DNA from 3 places in the Rhizobium cerradonense genome. Region 2 is predicted to be linked to each of the others. Evidence: predicted binding sites of a transcription regulator. Region 2 holds the regulator's gene; each other region holds the start of a gene.

Region 1 (5,744 bases), on a different contig from region 2:
GGATATTGTAGATCTCGACCGAGCTGCGCATTGCCTCTCCATTCGCCACGGGGCGTTGCGATCAACGATCGCGGAACCGGTTGGTGATCGGATAGCGCCGATCGCGACCGAAATTCTTCTTGGTGATCTTCACGCCCGGTGCCGACTGGCGGCGCTTGTATTCGGCGAGATAAAGCAGATGCTCGACGCGGTGGACGGTTGCGACGTCATGCCCGCGCGCAACGATCTCCTCGACCGCCATTTCCTTTTCCACCAGGCACTCGAGGATGTCGTCGAGCACCGGATAGGGCGGTAGCGAATCCTGGTCCGTCTGGTTCGGCCGCAGCTCGGCAGACGGCGCCTTGTCGATGATGTTGAACGGGATCACCTCTCCCGATGGGCCAAGCGCTCCCGGCGGCACATGCAGATTGCGCCAGCGCGACAACGCATAGACCTGCATCTTGTAGAGATCCTTGATCGGATTGAAGCCGCCGTTCATGTCGCCATAGAGCGTGGCATATCCAACAGACATTTCCGACTTGTTGCCCGTGGTCACCACCATCGAGCCGAATTTGTTGGAAATCGCCATGAGAATGGTGCCGCGGGCACGGCTCTGCAGATTTTCCTCGGTAATGCCGCTGTCGGTCCCTTCGAATAGATCGGAAAGCGCCGAGGTGAAGCCGGTCACCGGCTCCTCGATTGGCACGATGTCGTAGCGGCAGCCGAGTGCCTTGGCACAATCGGCCGCATCCTTCAGGGAATCCTCCGATGTATAGCGGTAGGGCAGCATGACGGTGCGCACCCGCTCCTCGCCCAGCGCATCGACGGCAATCGCAGCGCAGATCGCCGAGTCGATGCCGCCGGAAAGACCAAGCACGACCGATTTGAAGCCGTTCTTGTTCACATAGTCGCGGAAACCCAGCAGGCAGGCGCGATAATCGGCCTCCTCGCCTTCCGGAATATGCGCCATCGGACCCTCGGCGCAATGCCAGCCATTGCCGTTCTTCTTCCAGGTCGTCACCGCCAACGCGGTTTCGAACTGGCTCATCTGGAAGGCCAGAGTTTTGTCGGCGTTGAAGCCGAAGCTTGCACCGTCGAAAACCAGTTCGTCCTGACCGCCAACCTGGGCCGCAAAGATGAGCGGCAAACCCGACTCGATCACTTGCCGTAACGCGACCTGGTGACGGACATCGACCTTGCCGCGATAGTAGGGCGAGCCGTTCGGAACCAGAAGAATTTCCGCCCCGCTTTCGGCTAGCGTTTCGCAGATGCCGAGATCGTTCCAGATTTCCTCGCAAATGGGGAGACCGATGCGAACACCCCGAAAATTGACCGGCCCCGCAACGGTACCTTCATCGAAGACCCGCTTCTCGTCGAACTCGCCATAGTTCGGCAGATCGACCTTGTCTCTGATGAAGATGATCTTGCCGCCGTCGAGCACAGCGACCGAATTGTAGCGACCGGTGTCGTCCTGGCGGGGAAAGCCGATGACAACGCCCGGGCCGCCATCGGCAGTATCCGCAGCAAGGCTCTCCACAGCTTTCCGGCAGGCGCGGATAAAGGCTGGTTTCAACACCAGATCCTCTGGCGGATAACCGGAGATGAACAGCTCCGTCAGCAACACGAGCTGCGCGCCCTCGCGCGCCGCCTCGGCCCGCGCTTCCCGCGCCTTGGCAAGGTTGCCGGAGACATCGCCGACTGTCGGGTTGAGTTGCGCGACAGCGATCCGGATGGTCTGGGTGATGGGGCTTTGTTCTGTCATGCCATATATTTAGCGAGCGCCACCCCGTTCCGCAACAGCCTTCGGCCCTCTTCAAGCGCCAAAGATGGCGCTGCTCGCAGAGGACATATTTCGCCACCAAAAAATACTAAGTAAGCCTTGCGGTTCAGCCGCCATTCATGACAGAGAGGCGACAATTATGTGACGGTTTTGTAACAATTGGAGAGGGCCGTTGGTCGCCTTGATCCCCAGTTCCGTGTTGGCTGGCAGATTTGCCATTCTGCAAAAGCTTGGTGCGGCGAGCCGGCAATCGACGGTTTTACGCCAGCTTCAGAGCCTTGCGCTGACCTTCCTGCTTGCGCTCTTCACCGTCATCGCCGTCGAGTGGATTGCGCGTGGTGAGCTGACGGATCTTCCCGGCTATTTCGATTCGCCTATTCATCCCGGCTTCGCTACGATCGGCATCGTCATGCTCCTGATGCTCGCGCTTGACGCCGTGTTCGGCCGCGCGCATCAATCGATCTTGGTGGTTGTGCCTCTGGTGCTGGTTCCGGCCCTTATCTCCAACCAGAAACAGTATTATCTTTCCGATCCCCTTTATCCTTCGGATTTCCTTTTTGCGCACCAGATCCTGGAACTCATGCCGGTGATCGTGCGTGAGCGCCCGTGGACCGCGGCTGCGGTTGCCGTCGGCATCATCGCCTCGATTGTCGCGCTCGCCTTCCTCTGGCGCTACGCCTGGCGACATGCGACAGCGCTTTCGCGCAATGAGAGGGTCGCGCGGCTCTCCGTCTGCCTGCCGCTCATGACCGTCTTCGTCTCGCAGATGGATCCGACGCAAAATTCGTTCATCCGCGAAAAACTGCGCATCATCCCCATCGTCTGGGATCAGAAGGAAAATTACGCTTACAACGGCTTCATCATCGCCTTCTCGCTCAATCTGCCGATGGCGGACGTCAAAGCGCCTGGCGGATATGGACCAAATGCGATCGACGCCATACCCGCCCGCAATTATGGCTATCTTTCCGGCCCACGCGAAAAGCCCGACATCATCATGCTGATGAGCGAGTCTTTTTGGGATCCGACCAGGCTTTCCAATCTGACCTTCACGCCCGATCCCATGCCGAACATCCGCGCGGCGCAATCGGGCTATGTCTTCTCTCCCGAATTCGGCGGCATGACCGCCAATGTCGAGTTCGAGGCACTGACCGGCTTCTCCAACGCCTTCCTGCCCTATGGCAGCATTCCCTATCAGCAATATGTCCGCCGGCCGATGCCCTCACTTGCCACCTTCTTCCGTGGCGAAGGCTATGCAGCGCGTTCCATCCATCCGTTCAGCGGCTGGTTCTGGAACCGCAACGAAGTCTACAAGGCTTTTGGTTTCGAGGAGTTCCGCACCGAGGAGACCATGCCGCCTATGGAAAAACGCGGCCTTTTTGCCTCCGACGACTCGCTGATGAAGGAGATCATGCGCGAGGGCGACGCCATGGAGCGGCCGTTTTTCTTCTTCGCCGTCACCCTGCAGGGTCACGGTCCCTATGAAGCGCATCGCTACGCCGAGAATACGGTCGATATCAAAGGCGATCTGAGCGACGCCGATCGCGACACGCTCGCGACCTATGCGCAAGGCGTTCGGGAAGCCGACCAGAGCTTGAAAACGCTGATGGATTGGGCTTCGAAGCGCGATCGCGAGACGATTATCGTCCTCTGGGGCGATCATCTGCCGCCGCTTGGCACGGTCTATCCGGATACGAATTACATGCCCGAACAGGTGGCGACCCGAAAAGCGTCGCTCGATGTGATGAAGCGGCAGCATGAAACACCGCTGGTCATCTGGTCGAGCAAAAAGGGCGTGCGCAGGGATGTTGGAACGATCAGCCCGTCGCAACTGCCCTATCATATCCTGAAGACCGCCGGCTACGAGCATCCTTTCTACACCGGCTTTCTCGGCCGCTTGCAGAAGAAATACACGATCATCGATCGCTATCAGCTCGCGACGCGCGACAATCAGGCGTTTCCGGATTGGGCTCGCAAAGAGCAAAACCTCGATCCGCTGATACGCGACTACCGCTCTCTACAGCATGACATGATGTTCGGACATGAATATGGGCTCGACCGCTTCTTCCCATCACATGCCTGGCTGGTCAGCCAGGGCAGTTAGAGCAATTCCAGGAAAAGTGCGAAGTATCCGTCTTAGTCAAGCTTGTTGGTACGTCCAAAAGCGATCCTCTCGGATGAGAGCGATTCCGTGAAACGCTGAACCGCTCTACACTGCAACCCTTTTTGCATTGCAATTCCATCGGGCAGTCGAATACTTGCGGCCAAAGCGACCAAGTCTTCGGAGCGTTCCCATGTATAATCTACCCAATTTCGTTCATCAGCATTTCGACAAAACGGCCGAGGAACTCGGCGAGATCGAAAAGCGTGTATTGAAAAAGGCGCATGAGCGGAAAATCGTTTCCACCGACATCAACGCCGCCTTTTCTGCCGAGGCATCCACGGGCGCACGCCTCGCCGACAGCATTGCCCGCGTCGGCGGCTCCTGGTCTTTCATACTCGCCTTCCTGGCGTTCCTCGTCGTCTGGTGCGTCGTCAACACCATCGTGCTGATGACCCGCGCCTTCGACCCCTATCCCTTCATTTTCCTCAACCTCGTCCTCTCCATGCTCGCCGCGATCCAGGCCCCGATCATCATGATGTCCCAGAACCGCCAGGCCGAACGCGACCGCTTCGAGGCCGCAAAGGACTACGAAGTCAATCTCAAGGCGGAACTGGAAGTTCTCTCCCTGCATCAGAAGATCGACCTGCACGTTCTGACGGAACTATCCGCCTTGCGCGAGGAATTCGCACGGCTGAGCAGTAGGATCGAAGACAAGAGTAGCGGCGGGTCGATCGTCTAAGCTGGCTGACCTTCGGGCCGCAGATAGTTGGATCGCCCGTCGAGGCGGTAGTTGCGAGGCTTTGGAAGTGTCGCGCCAGCCGACAAGAACCTAATCCGAAGGCACCGCCGTCAGCAATCCCGGCCGGCCCTGTCTGTATTGCGGCAATCCATCGTCGATCTCGTAAAAATCGCCCTTGTCGGCGCAGTAGATATGATAGGCCAGTTTCAGATCGCTGGGGCTGTCGAAGAGGCCGGCCATGATCGAGATTTCCTTGGCCTCGTCAGCTACCCAGAAAAGCGCCGAACCGCAGGTTCGGCAGAAACCGCGACGGGCAAAGGAGCTGGCGCGGTACCATGTGATCGCGTCTTCGCCTTCGATCGTGATGTTGTCGAGGGGGACATTAGTCGCCGCGTAATAGAGCCCCGTCTGCTTGCGGCATTGCGAGCAGTGGCAGCCGACCACCTCCCGCAATGGGCCATGTGTCTTGAAACGTACGCTGCCGCAAAGGCAGGCACCGGTGTGATCGTCGTTCATGCTGATCCCTCTCTTTTTCAGCAAGTTTGACGATGATGACGTTCGCGTCAAATGCAAAGAAATGAAGCAGGATTCAGCGAGATTGATTGCAAGAGCACAAAAGAAAAGGGCCGGCATAACCGACCCTTTTCGCAGATGATGATTTTACAGCTTCGATCAGCCGTGTGCGCGCAGACGCTTTTCGTCGCGGCCGCCCTTCATGCGCTCGGCGAGCAGGAAGGCAAGTTCCAGGGCCTGGTCGGCATTGAGACGCGGGTCGCAATGGGTGTGGTAACGATCCTGAAGATCCTCGGCGCCGACGGCGCGGGCGCCGCCCGTGCATTCGGTCACATCCTTGCCGGTCATCTCGATGTGGATGCCGCCCGGATGCGTGCCTTCGGCGCGATGGATCTGGAAGAAGCTTTCCACTTCCGACAGGATGCGTTCGAACGGACGCGTCTTGTAGTTGTTGAGCGTGATCGTATTGCCGTGCATCGGATCGCAGGACCATACGACTTTGCGGCCCTCGCGCTCGACGGCACGGATGAGGCGCGGCAGGTTGTCGGCAACCTTGTCGTGGCCGAAGCGGCAGATCAGCGTCAGGCGGCCGGCTTCGTTCTGCGGGTTCAGAATATCGATCAGGTTGATGA
Region 2 (5,744 bases):
AGCAGCAACGCCTCTGCATCGCCCGCGCCGTCGCGGTCAGTCCCGAGGTCATTCTCATGGACGAGCCGTGCTCCGCGCTCGATCCGATCGCCACCGCCAAAGTCGAGGAACTCATTCATGAGCTGCGGGAAAACTTCACGATCGTCATCGTGACGCATTCCATGCAGCAGGCAGCCCGCGTTTCGCAACGTACCGCAATGTTTCATCTCGGCCATCTGGTCGAGGAGAACGATACCGATAAGATGTTCACCAATCCCGATGATTACCGCACGCAGGATTACATCATGGGCCGTTTTGGCTGATGATGCTCCCCGCGCGGTTCCTTTCACATCTTTCACCTAGAGGATAAAAAAATGGTCTCAACACACATTCTCTCCGCTTACGACGAAGACCTGAAGTTCCTGACGCGCCGCATTTCCGAAATGGGCGGCCTGGCGGAGCAGATGGTCAGCGACAGCGTCCGCGCCCTGGTAAACGGCGATGCCAGCCTTGCGCAGAAGGTCATCTCCGATGACGTCATTCTCGACCACGCCGAGCGCGAAGTCGGCGACAAGGCGATCGTCACCATCGCCCGCCGTCAGCCGATGGCTGCGGACCTGCGTGAAATCATGGGCTCCATCCGCATCGCCGCCGATCTGGAGCGCGTCGGCGATCTCGGCAAGAACACCGCAAAGCGCGTCATCGCCGTGCAGGGCACCGGCGTTCCGCGTCGTCTCGCCCGCGGCATCGAACACCTCTCCGAACTGGCGCTCGTCCAGCTCAAGGAAGTGCTCGACGTCTACTCGACCCGTTTACCTGACAAGGCCGTGTCGATCCGCGAACGCGACGAGGAAATCGACGCCATGTACACCTCGCTCTTCCGCGAGATGCTGACCTACATGATGGAGGATCCGCGCAACATCACCACCTGCACGCATCTTCTTTTCTGCGCCAAGAACATCGAGCGCATCGGCGACCATGCCACGAACATCGCCGAGACGATCTATTACATGGCGACCGGTGCCCAGCCCGAAGGCGAGCGCCCGAAGGACGATACCGCCAACACCGTCGGTTCGGTAACGGAATAAAGTAGACACCAAGAGAAGGAGACCAGAGGCGCATGGTTCCGAGAGTTGCTGTTGTAGAAGACGAGGAAGCGCTAAGCGTTCTGCTGCGCTATAACCTCGAGGCCGAGGGCTTCGAGGTCGACACTATCCTGAGAGGCGACGAAGCTGAGCTGCGCCTCCAGGAGCGCATCCCCGATCTTCTGATCCTCGATTGGATGCTCCCCGGCGTGTCCGGCATCGAGCTCTGCCGTCGGCTGCGCATGCGGCCGGAGACGGAGCGCCTGCCGATCATCATGCTCACCGCTCGCGGCGAGGAAAGCGAGCGCGTGCGCGGCCTTTCCACCGGCGCGGACGACTATGTCGTCAAGCCGTTCTCGACGCCGGAACTGATGGCCCGCGTCAAGGCGATGTTGCGCCGAGCCCGCCCGGAGGTCCTGTCCACGGTACTGCGCTGCGGCGATATCGAACTGGACCGCGAAACCCATCGCGTCCACCGAAAGAGCCGTGAAGTGCGGTTGGGGCCGACGGAATTCCGCCTTCTGGAATTCCTGATGTCGTCCCCCGGCCGCGTCTTCTCTCGGTCTCAGTTGCTCGACGGCGTGTGGGGGCATGATATCTATGTCGACGAACGCACCGTCGACGTGCATGTCGGCCGCCTGCGCAAGGCGCTGAATTTCTCCAACATGCAGGACGTCATCCGCACCGTTCGCGGCGCGGGTTATTCCATGGAGGCCTGATGGGGGAGGCCTGATCGGGGCAACCCGATTGGCCATCCAACATAGCGGCGGAAACAGAAAACGGGCCTTTCGGCCCGTTTTTCCTTTGTCTGGTGTGGTTCAGTGCGCGGCCCGGCGCCGGTCATGCACCGGCTGGTAAGCCAGCCGCTGATGGTAGGTGCAGTACGGCGAAGAGTCCGGGCTGTCATTGCCGCAGAAGTGAAAATCTTCCTTCAGCGGGTCGCCGACCGGCCACTTGCAGGTGCGCTCCGTGAGCTCCGTCAGGCCGAGGCGGCGCGAGATCGGAACGACCACATTGGCGGCCGGACGATATTCGACTTCGCTGACCGTATCGATCTCGACCTCTTCCTTGAGCATCGTCGCACCCTGCTGGCGGGTAACCGTGCGGGTTGCAACGCGCGAGGCGTAATTCGGCGCGCGTGGGGCCGAGGTATTGCGCTTCGGCGCTCGAGCTGTGGTTGCCGCACCACCGGCCTTCGCTCGGCCCGGCAGGCTCAAGCGATGCACTTTGCCGATGACGGCATTACGGCTGACACCACCGAGCTGTGCCGCGATCTGGCTGGCGCTCAAACCTTCGGACCACAGCTTTTTCAGCTTCTCGACGCGTTCGTCTGTCCAATTCATGCCCTGTCTCCGCTATCGCGTTTCTGATGGCAGAATCCCTCACCATTGCCTCGAATTGGGTCGAGGCGTGAAACGCTTTAAAATTGTGGTGACTAGTTCCGCCGCATGCAGTCTAGTAATTGGTTTTTAACCTAGTGTGAGGCTGACTCCGTGACAAGAGTCGCGGGAATCTTGAGGAATCGATTTCGAGGTTTTCCCCAACTTGCTATACGTGAGTGGCATTTATGCAATATAAGTTGTCGAAGACATGCCATCCATCGAGAGGTGCTCTGCCGCACCTGCTAAATCGCCAGTTTTGTTGACATCGCAGTGCAAAACATCAATAGTGCCCATGCCGCCGCAAGGCGGCATTTTTGATTTTTCCGGGCCCGTTTCATTCGAAGGAAACGATTGGCCCTAAAGGTTGTGATTGAGGAGAATGCGCCATGGCTGAAACCGCGCCGCTTTATGACACCTATATGCGTGCTCCGCTGCGGTTCGAGCGAGGCGAGGGCGTGTGGCTGATCACGGAGACCGGCGAGCGTTATCTCGATTTCGCCGCGGGCGTCGCGGTGAATTCGCTTGGCCACGCCCATCCACATCTGGTTGCAGAGCTGAAGTCGCAGGCCGACAAGGTCTGGCACCTGTCCAACCTCTATGAGGTGCCAGGCCAGGAGAAGTTGTCGAAGCGCCTGACGGAGGCCACCTTCGCCGATAAGGTATTCTTCACCAATTCCGGTGCGGAGGCGCTGGAATGCGCCATCAAGACGGCGCGTCGCTACCAGTTCTACAAGGGTCATCCGGAGAAATTCCATATCATCACCTTCGAAGGCGCCTTCCATGGCCGCACGATCGCGACGATCGCCGCTGGAGGCCAGGAAAAGTATCTCGAAGGTTTCGGCCCGAAGGCGCCCGGCTTCGACCAGGTGCCTTTCGGCGATCTCGACGCGGTGCGTGCCGCCATCACCGATGCGACGGCCGCGATCCTGATCGAGCCCGTGCAGGGCGAGGGCGGTATCCGCCCTGCGACCAACGAGTTCCTGCGCGGCCTGCGTCAGATTTGCGATGAGAATGGCCTGCTTCTGGTCCTCGACGAGGTTCAGACCGGCGTCGGACGCACCGGCAAGCTCTTTGCCCATGAATGGGCCGGCATCACGCCTGACATCATGGCCGTCGCCAAGGGCATCGGCGGTGGCTTTCCGCTCGGTGCCTGCCTTGCGACCGCGGAAGCGGCCGCAGGCATGAAGGCGGGCACGCATGGCTCGACCTATGGCGGCAATCCGCTCGCCATGGCGGTCGGCAACGCCGTGCTCGATGTCGTGCTATCAGACGGTTTCCTGCAGCATGTGCGCGATGTTGCGTTGGTGTTCCGCCAGGGCTTGGCCTCGCTCAAGGATCGTTTTCCGGATATTATCGAAGATGTCCGCGGCGAAGGGTTGTTGCTTGGCATCAAGGCGGCCATTCCCCAGGCGGACCTGTTGCAGGCGATCCGCGCCGAACATCTGCTGGGTGTGCCGGCCGGCGACAACGTCATCCGTCTGCTGCCGCCGCTGGTGGTCACGGCCGAGGAGGCGCGCGAAGGCATTGCCCGCATCGAACGTGCCGCCGAAAGCCTGCGTGCCGCCCGCGTCAAGAAGTCGGCTTGAGTTCAGCGCCCGCCGGTAGGGGCGTATTACTGCGCCGCGCGTCCGAAGGACGCGCAAAGGACGCAGTAACACTTAGAGTGGCGCATAAGCCTTTCCTTAAATCGGCTCCGATTTAAGGGGTTATGCGCGCCCCACGGCGGGCGTTATCATTTTTGGAGTACAGGTAGGGACATGGCTTCACCGAAACACTTTCTCGATCTCTCGGCCGTCGCGGCTGCCGATCTGCGCAGCATCATCGACGATGCCATCGTGCGAAAGCAGGCGCTGAAGGCGGGTGCGGCCGATAAGCCGCTCGCCGGCAAGATGCTGGCGATGATCTTCGAGAAGCCATCCACCCGCACCCGCGTCTCCTTCGATGTCGGCATGCGCCAGCTCGGCGGCGAGACGCTGTTCCTGTCCGGCACGGAAATGCAGCTTGGCCGCGCCGAGACGATCGGCGATACGGCAAAGGTGCTGTCGCGCTATGTCGACGCCATCATGATCCGTACGACCGAACATTCGCGCCTGTTGGAACTCGCCCAGCACGCGACCGTGCCGGTCATCAACGCTCTCACCGACGACACGCATCCCTGCCAGATCATGGCCGACATCATGACCTTCGAGGAGCATCGCGGTCCGATCAAGGGCAAGACCATCGCCTGGACCGGCGACGGCAACAACGTGCTGCATTCGCTGGTCGAAGGGGCCGCCCGTTTCGGCTATCGCATGAACATGGCCGTACCCCTTGGTTCCGAGCCGAAGGATCACTATCTGAACTGGGCCCGCAACGAGGGCGCCGAAATCATGCTCTCGCATGATGCCGACCGTGCGGTCGCCGGCGCCGATTGTGTGGTAACCGATACCTGGGTTTCCATGAATCAGGAGCACCGGGCCCGCGGTCACAACGTCTTCCAGCCCTATCAGGTCAATGCGGCTTTGATGGCACAGGCCGGCAAGGACGCGTTGTTCATGCATTGCCTGCCCGCCCATCGCGGGGAGGAAGTGACGGACGAGGTGATCGACGGTCCGCAATCCGTTGTTTTCGATGAGGCGGAAAACCGCCTTCATGCGCAAAAGTCGATTCTTGCTTGGTGCCTGGGCGCGATCTGAGGATATAGAACCGCGTTTGATGTCGCGGGCGCAGTAGGAGTAGAGCAATGGCGGAAAGTGCAGCCTCGCTGGGTCAATTCGATTTTGCCGGCGACGATCATGTCGTTCCCTTCCAGGTAGAGGGTCTTGATGTCCGCGGCCGCGCCGTGCAGCTTGGGCCGCTGTTGGACGCAATTCTCGCCCGGCACAGCTATCCGGCCCCGGTTGCCCGGCTGCTGGCCGAGGCGGTGGTGCTGACCGTGCTGCTCGGCACGTCACTGAAGTTCGAGGGCAAGTTCACCGTGCAGACGAAGAGCGACGGGCCGGTCGACCTTCTGGTCGCCGATTTCTCGACGCCGGAGAACGTCCGCGCCTATGCCCGTTTCGATGACGAGGCGCTGGCCAAGGCCGTGGCTGCCGGCAAGACCGAACCGGAACAATTGCTCGGCAAGGGCGTCCTCGCCTTCACCATCGATCAGGGTCGCTTCAGTCAGCCCTATCAGGGGATCGTAGCGCTTGACGGCGCGTCGCTCGAGGAGATCGCCGGCACCTATTTCCGCCAGTCGGAACAGATCCCGACGCGTGTCCGCCTCGGGGCCGCCGAATTGTTCGATCGCGATGAGGCCGGCAAGCCGCGCCATCGC
Region 3 (5,744 bases), on a different contig from region 2:
CGGGCACGCGTTTGGCCTCGAGGGTGGCGAAACCCTCGGCGACTTCAGCCGCGCGCGGCAGATAGTAACTGAGGAACCGCCGTACGGTGCCGGCGCTTTCCGGGCTCGCCTCCACCTTGGCAAAGACATCTGCGGCGATTTCGGCCAGATGCCGCACGCGCTTTGCCGTCACCTTGTTGGTAATGTGGTCCGCCGAGGCTTCCAGCCTTTGCGCCGCCGGTGCAGCCGCATTCAAGAGATCACGCGCGAAATCGAGACGTCCCCTACCGGTGGCTTTGGCATCCAGACCTTCGAAAAGCCGGCGCGGCGACAGGGTGAAGACAAGACCTGCAAAGACGAGCAGACCGATGACGGCCGCGATCCACAATGGCATCTTCGCAAAGAAGCTCAAGACGGGAACGACGATCGCAGCGGCAAGCCCCGCCACGATCCAATTCCAGTCATTGCCGAACCAGTTACGCATTGCTGTCCTAGTTGTAACCACGCACAGCGCGGAACGCGCTGACGAGATCGCCGCGGCCATCGAATACACGCCCCGATGTCGCCTTGGTCAAGGCATCAAGCTGCGACTTGTCGGCGTCGCCAAAGGTGATGCCGAAGACCGGCACATGCGGGTTGGTTGCCGTCCACTCGCTCAGAAAATCGCGGCTTGCATCCTCGGACTTTCCATCGGTCATGATGACGATCGCCGGCAGATAGGACGACAGATTTGGGGTATCCTTCATGCGATCAAGCGCTCGGCTTGCGCAGGCGTACATATCGGTACCGCCATCGGCATGCTGCAGCGACACCTTCTCGACAAGGCTCTTCTGTTGCGCCGGGTCGCCCGTCGCCAAAAGGGTCGTCCGCACGCGGCTGTCGAAAGGAATGACCATGATGCGATCCGCCGGCGTCCATTGCGCCAGCACCTTGCCAGTTTCATTTGGATTGAACAGAAACTGCATGGCCGCCTGCAATTGCTGTTCGCCCTTGCCTCCCATCGAACCGGAGAAGTCGAGACAAAGAGCCGTCAGCGAAGGCTTACGCAAAGCGCCCTGGTAGAGATCGAGCGCCTGGCGAATCACAGCCGGCTCCGGCATGCGGATCGCCGTTACGAGCCGGGTCGGATCGAAATTCCAATTCGGGTCCGCTTTGGCGGCGACGTCTCCCAACGGAATGCGGCGGCCGGTATCGGCAATACGCTTCTGCACAGGCGCGGAACGCAGATAGGCAACGAGTTCGTTGAAGAAGGTCTCGACCTCAGGACCGCGTCCATGATCGATAAAGCCGATCGGTGAATCCGCAATCGCCACACCGTCGGCCGGATAGATCGCATAGAGCGGCTCCTTGCCCATGCCGACAAGCTTGTCGTTGGTCTCCTTCAGCACCGCCTCGTAATTCCACATGGCATCGTAGAGCACGCCCTTGCCAGCGGAGTCCGTGTAGAGGTCCGCGAGCCAGCCGGAGGACCCGGACGAGCGTTCGACCCCAGCAAGCAACGCCCTGACGGTGCCTTGGAGGTCGGGCTTGTCGAGATCGCCCGGCTCGATGACGGGTTTATTGCCAAGCGCGCTGGAGAGCATAGCCAAATAGGCGCTCGCGCCTGAATTGGACTGGGTTGCCGAGGTCATGAGAAACTTCAGCGAGCCGCTCTTCACTGCCGCCAATATGTCCTTCATGAAGACCGGCTTGCCGATCCAGCCGAGCGCCTGTGCCTTGGATTTGCGCACGCCGAGGATGACCGGTGTCTGCGCAACCGAGGTCAGTGACTTCACGCGGCGTTTGGTGTCGAACATGTCAACCCAGACGCTCGATGCCGGCCAGACCGCGTCCTGCTCGACACCCTCATTGCTTTGCAGCGCAAGGCCGATATCCAGCGTGCCTTCGTAGGTGAAGCTGCAGGTCGCGCTCTTCTGCTTGCAGAATTCTTCGACGATCGGCTGGATGACGGTGTTTTCCGAGCCGGAGACGATCGAAAACTTCGGTCCCGCGCCGGAATTGCAGCCCGTCAGGGCTAGAGCTGCCGTCAGGGCCATGCCGATGAGGAGTGTGCGGATCATCATGCCGCTCATCGCGCCTCGATCATCGCTTTCTTAAGATCGATGGTCATTTTCTCCATCTGCTGCTCGGCTTCGGCGCGCTTCCTGCGGCCTTCTTCCTGCACCTTCAGGACACCGTTGATCGTATCGATCAGGTCACGGTTGGCGGCAGCGAGCGTATCGATATCGACGATACCGCGCTGCGACTGCTGTTCGATGGCAATCGCCTGGTCCTTCATCATCTCGGATGCCTGGCGGATCATATCGTTGGTGGCGTCGGTCACGGTCTTCTGCAGCTCAAGCGCTGATTTCTGCCTCGACAGCCCGAGCAGGATCACCATCTTCTGCTTCCAGGCCGGCACCGTCAGCGCCGACGTCGCCTGCAGGTTCTCGATCAGCGTCTCGTCACCGGCCTGCACGATGCGGATTTGCGGCAATTGCTGAATGCCGAGCTGGCGCGCCTGCTGCAGGTAGAACACCCGCTTCTCCAACCGATCGAGGGCCTGCAAGCTGTCCTGATAGGTCTGAGCCTCCAGCATACCGCCGCCGGGATTGGCGGCCGCAGCGTCGGCGGCACTTTTCAGCTTCGGCAGTTCGACACTGCGAAAACGCTCTGCGAAAGTCTTGCCAGCCTGCACATAGGCGTCGAGCTGCAGGATGGACTGCTTCGTCTCCTCGTGAAGATCGTCGAGAAGTGCGATGTCGCGGCGCAGCGTATCCTTATGCCGGTCGAGCTCGAGGCCAATGCGGTCGATCTGGCCGGCCACATCCTCGAATTCCTCCTTGAAGCGCTCCAGGCGGGCCTTGAACGACGAGAATATTTTGGAAAGAAAGCCCTCATCCTTCAGCGATGCCGGGTCGAGCTTCTTCGACTTGATGATGATATCGGTCAGCAACTTGCCGACTTCGCCGAGATCCCGATTGCGGACCTCGCGGAGAATCCGGTCAGAATAGTCGGAGACAGACTGCTGGGCGCGGTCGCCATAAACAGAAATTCCGGCGCGGTCGGTCAGATCGATGGTGTCGCCGATGCGGGCGATTTCCGCCGGATCGGCGGCAACGACCGGCAAAGTGGTACTTGCGGTCGGGGCGAGATCAGTATTGGCCATAGCTCGTGCTTTCTCGTCTATCAACACGGACCTGGACTACGGAACATCTGCCGATCATTCTTCAATAACCGGCTCGGCCCGCATGGCCCGCTACAATTTCAGATCGGCACTGCGGAACTGAGACTCACTCAAGGGCGTGCCGAATGCTTCCCAGAATAGTGAAGCTTCGGACACAGTTTTATGACGAAGATTTGCCTTGTGGCCTGCGCCTCGCAAAGCCTATTGGCAGGCCTTGGTGTCGAGCACTTCAAGCTTGGAGAGCTTGCCGGTCAGAACGAAATCACCATAGTCCATGGTGAGGTCGCGGGTGATGCCGTTTTCATAGAGCTTGAACGACATGCGATAGACCGGAATGGCGTCGCCCTTGGATTTGTCGTTGAAATAGGCGACGGTAACCGGCCAGAACGGTGTCTTGGCGAAGGCGCCGGCCTTTTCGGCATCGGGGTCATCGGTTGCAGGAGTCGCCTGCTTACCGACGACGGTTGTTGCGATCAACGACTTATCCCCATCATCGGAGCCGTCGAAAACCTCGGCCTCGAAGAAATTCCTGCCCAGCTTGGCATTATGGATGATGTCGAGCATATGCTCTGTCGGAAAGCGGCTCTGGATGAGTTCGATCTGCTTCGCTTTTGGCTGGGTCAGATCGACCTTAATCCCCTTCTGATCGTCGGCCGCCGCGCCGCGCACGTCCTTGTCGAGTTGATCGTCCGTATAGGATTTGGTCTCGAAGCGGAAAGTGCGCTTGACGAGATCCTCGAATGTGGTCGTCTGCTGGTCGCTGACGCGCGTTGAATCACCTGTGTCGATCTGTGTGACGAAACGGAAATTGGTAGTGAAACCGGTGCAATCGGAGCCGTCGAACTCATAGACCATACGGCCGAACATGCCGGCGATGCCCGATCGGTCTGAGGCGTCCTTCAGTTCGAGATCGTAGACGGCGCGATGCGCGATCAACCCAGTCGGACCCGCCGCAGCGGCGGAGGCGCCCAGAGACGCGACGCCTAAACTCGAAACGATAACAGCGGCAAGACTCGAGCGGAACATTCATTATCTCCTGTTGGACTCGCACGCGATGCTATAAGAACGCTTCGGCTAGAGTGAGGCGGCCCGTCATCAATTCGTCATCTCGCTCTGCCTTTTGATTTGGCGTTATCTCGTCCAAGATCGCCTCGCGCCCGGCAAAGGGAATCTAAGCTTGATGCCGGATTTTTGAAGATTTTACAACAAAACGGGAGATGAAAATGTCCGACGCTATCGAGAGCCGTCTGAAGGAGCTTGGCATCGTCCTGCCTCAGGCCGCTGCGCCGGCCGCAAACTATGTACCCTATGTCATCAGCGGCAATCTTCTTTATTTGTCCGGGCAGTTGCCGATGGAAAACGGCAAGCTCGGCGTCACCGGCCTTCTCGGCAAGGATGTCGACGTTGCCGGCGGCCAACGCGCCGCCGAGCTTTGCGCCATCAATATCCTCGCCCAGGCGAAGGCGGCCTTGGATGGCGATCTCGGCCGCATCAAGCGCATCATCAAGCTGAACGGTTTCGTCGCTTCAGTACCCGAATTCGTCGAACAACATCTTGTGATCAACGGCGCCTCCAATCTTCTGGCAAATGTACTTGGCGATGCTGGCAAGCATGCGCGCGCTGCGGTCGGCATGGCAGCACTGCCGCTGAATGCCGCCGTCGAAATCGATGCCATCATGGAAATTGCATAATGAACAAGATTGCCTGGCTTACCGAACGTCCTGTCGCCCATCGCGGCTATCACGACATGAACAAGCAGGTTTGGGAAAACACGCTGTCGGCCTTTGGCCGGGCAATCGAGGCGGTTTTTTCCATTGAATGCGATCTGCACTATGCAGCCGACGGCGTTCCTGTCGTCTTTCATGACGACGACCTGCAGCGCGTCTGCAATCTCCCCGGCCAGCTTCGCGACCGTACCTCTGCCGAACTCGGCCTGCTTTCGGTCGGCGGCACCAACGACAAGATCCCGACGCTGAAACAGCTCCTCAGGCTCTGCGACGGCAAGGTGCCTTTGGTGCTGGAGCTTAAGGGCCGCGAAGGCGACGATGAGGGCTTTGCGGAATCCGTGCTGGAAGTGCTTGAAGGCTATAAAGGCCCTGTCGCGCTGATGAGCTTCGACCATTGGCTGCTCAAGGATCTGAAGGCGCTCAACGCACCCTACCCTGTCGGCCTGACGGCGGATGGAAACGAGCCCGAGACATTTTTTAAGCATGACGAAGCCATGCAGCTTGGGCTAGACTTCATCTCATATTTCTATGGCCACCTGCCGAACCCCTTCATCACGGCGCAGCGCCAGCGCGGCATCCCGGTCATCACCTGGACCGTGCGCGACGAAGCGGCCCGTAAACACACATTCGCCAACGCAGACCAAATGACCTTCGAAGGGTTCGACCCAAGGGAGAGCCCTGCCCTTTCTTCGTAACAGACGAATTTGATGACAGACGAATTATCCATTCGAGTCGAGCGTTCCTTCAAAAACATTGCTCCGGAGGGCTGGTCCAAGCTCGCCGGGGCATCGAGAGCGGGTACGGTGCTGCCGTATAATCCGTTTGTCTCGCATGCTTTTCTGTCCTCACTGGAGGAGTCAGGCTCCGCCACT

The links. Region 2 encodes PhoB, which activates phosphate uptake and scavenging genes when phosphate is short. Its sites were predicted from a motif close to TGTCATNNANCTGTCAT; they were not measured.
Positions count from the first base shown of each region.
Region 1: a site for PhoB is predicted at 1,879-1,895, ahead of PH547_RS02470 (LTA synthase family protein). Genes of this name have one in related genera too.
Region 3: a site for PhoB is predicted at 3,297-3,313, ahead of PH547_RS00855 (toxic anion resistance protein). Genes of this name have one in related genera too.

Region 1 covers NZ_JAQJCK010000001.1:505,532-511,275, forward strand. The annotation lists gene PH547_RS02460 (TolB family protein) at 1-31, opposite strand, end outside; gene PH547_RS02465 (NAD+ synthase) at 62-1,741, opposite strand; gene PH547_RS02470 (LTA synthase family protein) at 1,932-3,860, shown strand; gene PH547_RS02475 (DUF1003 domain-containing protein) at 4,051-4,599, shown strand; gene PH547_RS02480 (GFA family protein) at 4,690-5,115, opposite strand; gene PH547_RS02485 (class II 3-deoxy-7-phosphoheptulonate synthase) at 5,272-5,744, opposite strand, start outside.
Region 2 covers NZ_JAQJCK010000007.1:117,056-122,799, reverse strand. The annotation lists gene pstB (phosphate ABC transporter ATP-binding protein PstB) at 1-302, shown strand, start outside; gene phoU (phosphate signaling complex protein PhoU) at 354-1,067, shown strand; gene phoB (phosphate regulon transcriptional regulator PhoB) at 1,100-1,783, shown strand; gene PH547_RS17300 (GcrA family cell cycle regulator) at 1,883-2,407, opposite strand; gene PH547_RS17295 (aspartate aminotransferase family protein) at 2,833-4,032, shown strand; gene argF (ornithine carbamoyltransferase) at 4,204-5,121, shown strand; gene PH547_RS17285 (Hsp33 family molecular chaperone) at 5,169-5,744, shown strand, end outside.
Region 3 covers NZ_JAQJCK010000001.1:154,646-160,389, reverse strand. The annotation lists gene PH547_RS00865 (5-bromo-4-chloroindolyl phosphate hydrolysis family protein) at 1-463, opposite strand, end outside; gene PH547_RS00860 (substrate-binding domain-containing protein) at 471-2,042, opposite strand; gene PH547_RS00855 (toxic anion resistance protein) at 2,048-3,127, opposite strand; gene PH547_RS00850 (cell envelope integrity EipB family protein) at 3,347-4,171, opposite strand; gene PH547_RS00845 (RidA family protein) at 4,369-4,836, shown strand; gene PH547_RS00840 (glycerophosphodiester phosphodiesterase) at 4,836-5,567, shown strand; gene PH547_RS00835 (GNAT family N-acetyltransferase) at 5,580-5,744, shown strand, end outside.